DNA from 2 places in the Paenibacillus sp. FSL H8-0282 genome. Region 1 is predicted to be linked to the other one. Evidence: a T-box and tRNA genes for the amino acid it is inferred to sense, from the RefSeq annotation. Region 1 holds a T-box; the other holds one or more tRNA genes.

Evidence for each region. A T-box is a leader RNA that pairs with one kind of tRNA and senses whether it is charged. The one in region 1 lies ahead of metG (methionine--tRNA ligase), so its partner is inferred to be a tRNA-Met.
Region 2: it encodes a tRNA-Met, which carries the amino acid that the T-box ahead of metG (methionine--tRNA ligase) is inferred to sense. The anticodon was not compared.

What each region holds. Positions count from the first base shown of each region.
Region 1 is NZ_CP150146.1:4,872,324-4,875,747, forward strand. Features, by position in the region: gene metG (methionine--tRNA ligase) at 1-1,374, opposite strand, end outside; T-box leader at 1,422-1,682, opposite strand; gene yidD (membrane protein insertion efficiency factor YidD) at 1,723-1,986, opposite strand; gene NST94_RS21200 (transcriptional repressor) at 1,989-2,450, opposite strand; gene NST94_RS21205 (copper amine oxidase N-terminal domain-containing protein) at 2,670-3,424, opposite strand, start outside.
Region 2 is NZ_CP150146.1:5,143,021-5,146,444, forward strand. Features, by position in the region: gene NST94_RS22345 (hypothetical protein) at 1-74, shown strand, start outside; gene NST94_RS22350 (sialidase family protein) at 190-1,326, shown strand; tRNA gene NST94_RS22355 (tRNA-Ile) at 1,766-1,839, opposite strand; tRNA gene NST94_RS22360 (tRNA-Met) at 1,884-1,960, opposite strand; gene NST94_RS22365 (hypothetical protein) at 2,043-2,207, opposite strand; gene NST94_RS22370 (extracellular solute-binding protein) at 2,320-3,424, opposite strand, start outside.

The sequences.
Region 1 (3,424 bases):
CACAGAAGCCAGCTCGGCGGTTCTATTTTCATCTTTGGCAAGCACCCAAGGTTGTGTCTCATCGATATATTTGTTGGTGCGGCTAATGAATATTCCGATAGCTGTCAACGCCACGGAGAACTCCATTTTTTCCATAGCTTCTTCTACTTTGGCATAAGTATTCTCAGCCGCAGCTTGAAGCTCACCATCAAATGCTGTTACATTTCCTTCATATGCCGGAATCTCGCCTGCAAAATACTTTTCAACCATAGCCCCTGTACGGTTCAACAGGTTACCAAGGTCGTTGGCAAGATCATAGTTAACCCGGTCTACAAAGCTTTCCGGTGTGAACGTGCCATCCGAACCAAACGGTACTTCGCGCAGCAGGTAATAACGCAATGCATCCAAGCCATAACGATCAATCAGTGTCACAGGATCAACTACGTTACCTTTAGATTTCGACATTTTTCCATCTTTCATGAGCAACCAGCCATGGGCAAACACCTTTTTCGGAAGGGGTTCACCAAGCGCCATCAGAATGATCGGCCAGTAAATCGTATGGAAACGAACGATTTCTTTACCAACGATGTGTACATCCGCAGGCCAGAACTTGTCATACAAGCTGCGATCCTCGGAACCGTACCCCAGAGCTGTAATATAGTTAGTCAACGCATCAATCCACACGTACACGACATGCTTCTCGTCGCCCTTAACTTTTACGCCCCAATCAAAGGTTGTACGGGAAACTGCAAGGTCTTCCAGTCCGGGTTTGATGAAATTGTTAATCATTTCGTTCTTACGGGATTCCGGCAAAATAAACTCTGGATTCTCCTCGTAAAATTGCAGCAAACGATCCGCATATTTACTCATCCGGAAGAAATAACTTGCTTCCTTCACCAGCTCAACCGGGTGACCGCTATCTGGGCTTTTTGCACCAGTAATCACGCCGTTATCATCACGCACAATATCAACTAATTGCGTTTCTGTGTAAAAGGTTTCATCTGGGATACTATACCAGCCCTCATATTCACCTTTATAGATATCTCCTTGCTGCAGCAACCGATCAAAAATATCCTGTACCACTTTTTTATGACGCTCTTCCGTAGTACGAATGAAGTCATCGTTCGAAATGTCCAGCTTGCGCCATAGCTCCTTAATACCAACAACAATGTCGTCTACGAACTGCTGAGGGGTCTTTCCTGCTTCCTCTGCCTTCCGCTCAATCTTTTGTCCATGTTCGTCTGTACCGGTTAGATAACGCACTTCGTAGCCGCGCAGACGTTTGTAACGGGCCATTGCGTCTCCTGCCACGGTTGAATAAGCATGTCCGATATGTAGCTTGTCACTCGGATAATAAATTGGTGTCGTTAGGTAAAACGTTTTTTTCTCACTCATTCAGTAATCATCCTTTCTTATTAAAAAACAAAAAACTCCCGCCCCCATAATGGGGCGAGAGTATAACTCACGCGATACCACCCAAATTTCCTGTCTCTTCACAGAGCACAGGCTTCGCCAGTTCCCTCCTGGGAACTGTCCATTAACGCTGGATCACGCTGTTATCTTACGTGAACCACAATTGCAGTTCCCGCTCGAACACAGTTCCTCCCGGACCATATTCAATCTAACGCTCCATACCGGATTTCAGCACATTCCGGCTCTCTGTAATGGACGTAACGATTTACTTATCCGTTCTTCGGAATTCATACTATTACTTGTGAATATACCCAATGGTAAGGCCCCATGTCAAGTTGCAGGGGCAGAATCCTTCTCAGCAGATTCATCTAGAAGAGGCGGCACAGGATCAAGTCCTCCAGGATGAAAGGGATGACATCTGGCAATCCGCTTAGCTGCAAGCCATGAGCCTTTCAGTGGACCATGGACTTCAATGGCTTCCAGGGCATAGGCAGAGCAGGTTGGATAGAAGCGGCAGGTTGCAGGTTTAATAGGGGAAATGTACCTGCGATACACCCGAATAGGCGCCTGAATCGTTCTGCGTAGGGTCACCATTTCTAAAGTCCCTTTTGTTTATCTGATGCTGCAACTAATTCTTCTTCCCGGTTCTCTTCACATTCTTTGCAATAACCGAACACCTCAAATTTATGCTTGACTACCCGGAATTGATCGGGTGTATCCGTTAAATTCATCGGGCAGAAATTAATCGGGTAGGTCTTTTGGCATTGAAGGCAGATCATATGATGGTGATGATCCTGATGATTGCAGCTTCCCTTGAACTTCACTCCGTCTTCAAAGACAATCTGTTCAAGCACACCAAGCTCTTCCATTACACGAAGATTGCGGTACACCGTATCAAAGCTAAGTCCGCTATACTTACGGCCCATATGCTCATATACATCCTTCGCTGACAAATATCCCTTATTCTCGCCGAATAACTGGGCAAGCGTTTTGCGTTGGTCGGTGATTCGCAGTCCTTGCCCCGACATGACTTCTAATATTTGTTCTGTCGACAGCATACGCTCATCTCCCATAAGATCAGTTCATTTATATTTCACTCTCTTAATAATGCCCCAAAATAAATGCCCCGTCAATGAAGCACCATGAAGCGCCCCTACGCAACCTCTGAATTATTATATTTAAACAAAAGCCCGGCTGCGTATTCCTTTACGGAATATTCAGCCGGGCCTTTATTGTAGATAATTCCCCAATAGAGCTTATAGGGATATTCCTATTTGTTATTTCTTTGCTGGAAGTGGAGTGATGAGGAAATTGACCGGCAAGTTACTGCCTGAAGCTGCTGTGAACAAAATCTCCACAGAACCTCCATACTCACCACTACGATAAACCACACTGTTCATGTCAGCGTTCGAGAGACTTCCCACGCTTGGCATATGCACGATTTGGTTATTAACCATAACCGGCCCCATATAGTTACCGCCACGTGGATTAAACGTAATCAATGAGTTTGGTGCAACATTTTCGAATCTGATCTTGTATAATACCCCGAAATTACCGGCATTGGATGCTTCCGTACCTGCCATGGGGTCTACGCCAGCCAGGTTCTTATCACTGGAATTATCGCCTAGCAGAAGTTTTGCAGGAGTTTTTCCTACCTCATCGGTAACCGTGATAATACGAGTAGAATCTTCGTAAGTTCCCCGATTATGCACTCCGTCTCGATCCAGAACTGGAAGTGTTGGAAGTGTAGTCAGTGGATCTTTATTCGCATCAATCAACATGACATTATAATCGATTGGATAATCACTAAATAAGTCCGCTTGAAGTGAAACAATTTCACTTGGTTTCATAGCAATTTGGTTTAGATCGGTCAGAATTGAGACACTTTCCCCTGGTTGCAGAACAATCGTTTTATAATGCTCATTTGTAAGCATAGATTTCCAATAACGTTCTACAGACATTTTACCAGTACCTTCAGGATATGTGCTTGGGCCTGCAAAGCCCACATATTCGGTTGTAAGCGTCGTTGGGT
Region 2 (3,424 bases), 270 kb from region 1:
CGTCAGGAAACGTCATCCCCCATCAAAGAGTGCTGCAATCCGAACTTACTTTCATAGCTCAGCTGAACCCGTAAGTACCAAAAAACTCTATGACGAAAGGAGCTTTGCATGGTTAATATTCAACTTTCACCGAGCGCAAGCGTTCAGTTTGAGCCCACCATCGCGGTAAATTGGCTTAATCCTTCAGTTATGGTTGCCGTAGCTGTAGATCTTCGATTAGGCCCTCCTAATATAGGTTTATACAAATCTATTGACGCAGGTGCCACTTGGACAACAACGTTATTGCCGTTACCGACAGGATTTGCAGGCATCGAAGCACCACATATTGATTATATTTTCCCGACCACTTTCGTAGTATTAGCCCACGCCTTCGATTCAGACGGTCTCAGCGGGTCGATCGTCTCCTATACATCTGCCGACAATGCCTCTTCATTCGGACCGCCAGTCATCGTGAATCAAGGGTTTGGGCAGTTTGTAAATGATGATCAGGTGGTCGTTGTCACCGACAAAGCTGGATCAAGTCCTTTTTTTGGAAATGTATATACTGGTTATACGCATGATTACAACACACAATTCATACCGGGAAATACGATATTCTTCAATCGTTCCCTAGATAACGGTAGTACCTATTCCAGTCCCTCCCTGCTGTCTTCGGTCGAAGAATTCGAAGAATTCCCCGGTATAGCAATTACATTAAATGGGATTGTTATCGTGGGATGGATCAATCAGCCTCCCGGTAATACTGATCTTAAAATTCGCACATCCTCAGACGGTGGGGTCACTTTTACTCCTGAAACCATGGTCGCCAGCGTTGTAGTCCCACCAGATCCATTGCCGGGATATACATTTAGATGTCTGACATACCCTTCCCTCGCAGCAGATATTTCTAATGCACCGACGACGCGAGGGAATGTCTATGCTGTATGGCAAGATTTTCGAGAAGGTTATTCTGATATTTTTCTTGCTATCTCCACTAATTTTGGTGTGGATTGGGGGGCACCAATATCCATTACAGGTAGTCCTGTGGGCTCCCAAAACTTTTTCCCAGCCATCACCGTATCCCCTGCGGATGGTGCAATATTCGTTACCTATTACACTAATCGAGTCAACCCCCTCAACCTTGATGTTTATCTAGCAACATCTAGAGATGGCGGTATGACGTATACAAACACCCGGATAACAACAACTTCCTTTGACGTCACCGGCATCCCCCTAATTGGGGACTACATCGGTAATGCCATCGTCCCTCAAACAGGCCGTCTAGTGAGCGTATGGACAGACACGCGGACCGGTACAGAGAACATCTGGTTTGGTGATAATCAATAAGCTATTAATCAACTTCTGATGATAAATTAAAAGGCTGTTAAGTTAGTATATCTACTTGCAATAAAGGATGCCGAGCGAATATGCGGCATCCTCTATTGCTTCTTATCAAAATTCAGCATTAACCTTTTCAAAGAAATCATCAATTTCAGCGTATTGGACATGCTTTTAATTCAATCAAAATCTACGGCGTATGGTGCTTGCTACTTAATAGTCTATATGTCATGACTGTCCCCTTTCCTCTACAAGAGTAGGGCAGTTCCACAGAATACATACTTTTTACCGTTTTCCAGATGATCTATGATAAAACCAGTGGATCTAACAACGCCGTGACCAAAATGTGATCATTTTCTATTTTGTCGCTTTTCCAACTCTTCCACTTCTACTTACAAGGAGCCTATAGACAGCAAAAAACCCTTACAAGGTAAGGGTTTTTGATAAGTGGGCCCTGAGGGACTCGAACCCCCGACCAATCGGTTATGAGCCGACCGCTCTAACCAACTGAGCTAAGGGCCCGGATCTAAAAATATCCGAATGTACAATTGCTGTTGTAATAAAATTGGTTGCGGGGGCAGGATTTGAACCTGCGACCTTCGGGTTATGAGCCCGACGAGCTACCGGGCTGCTCCACCCCGCGTCAGAAATAATATTCAAACAGCGACAATAAATAATATACAGTACAAAATGGGTCTACGTCAAGGATGAATTTGTAAAAGTTCTCAAGGCAAAAATCTAACCCCATATCTTCCTTTGCGGGATCGATAAATCTCCACAAAACTTGGGTCATGATAGCCATAAATCCAGCCATCTTGCTCCAGTCTTTTTGCCAAACAGCCTGCTTGAAATCTCGTTCTGAACAGTTTCGCGAAGTATATCCAATTCATGATGCCCTCTTCTCCTTTTCGCAAATTAATCTTACGCTGCTCTGAACTTATCATGCCCAAGTTCCACAAAATAAGCCACCGGAAATCCGGTGGCTTCTACATATTCCAAAACTCAATCCCCTATGGAGTCAAAATAATATGTGGGATCTTTTTCGAGCGTACCCAGCATCGTATTCCCTTGCTTCTCCCAAGCTTTAAGTGCACTCTCGACCGTTCTCTTGCCCTGATAAACTTCTGTGAACAGTTGACGCCCAACATCGTTAATACGGCTAATTCCAGGCTTCTGTGTTTGTAGGACGTTCATCAAAGGATCATTGGCTGGTAATGGTTTAAGCGTATAGAAGGACTCCAGATTTACTGAAGGTACTTTCGTGGTAATGTAATCCTTACGGGAAGTTAGTTCCCCGCGGGTATGGGCTTTAATTTTAGCTACTTCATTACTGTTGACGAATTTGATCAAATCCCACGCATCTTCCTTATTAGCAGCCATAGTGTTGATAGCCATCATATTACCTACCCAAGTACCTACAGCCACTCCTGGTTTCTCCTTAAAAGTAGGTACGGTAACGAAACCCCAATCGACAGGATTATAATTTTTAATTTTTGCTGCATTGCGGCTCACACCTGCAAGCTCATTAAGATAATCGTATTCTCCAATTACCATTGCAGCTTTTCCGGTAAGGAAGAGATCCCCTTGGACAGGACTATAGGTACTCCGTTCTGTTTCTATAAAATCCATACCGTTTAACCCAGGTGTAATTTGCTTTTTCACCAATTGGCTGTAGGTCGTCCAAGCTTGACTCCACTGTGTTTGGTTTACCTCCATCTTATGTCCCTTGTTGTCATACATAGCAAGCTCCAGCGGTGAGACATAGGTCTGCATATCCCAGAAAGGATCGCTCATATAACGGTTCATCGAAAAGCCATATATACGCTTATCTTTATTTGTCGATTTCTTGGTCACCTTTTCGGCCAGCGCGAACACTTCATCCCAAGTCATCCCATCTGTCGGATAACCTACACCAGCAGCATCAAAAATACCTTTGTTAAAATATAACGCACTCGACATAAAAGTCGGCGCTAACGCGTAAAGACTTCCTCCACCCAGCTCACGAACTCCACTTAGCATCGTAGGCGCCATATTGCTTAAATCATATTGATCTCGTGCGATAAGCGGCTCCAGCGGTTGCACCAGATTATGTTCCACCAAACTCTTC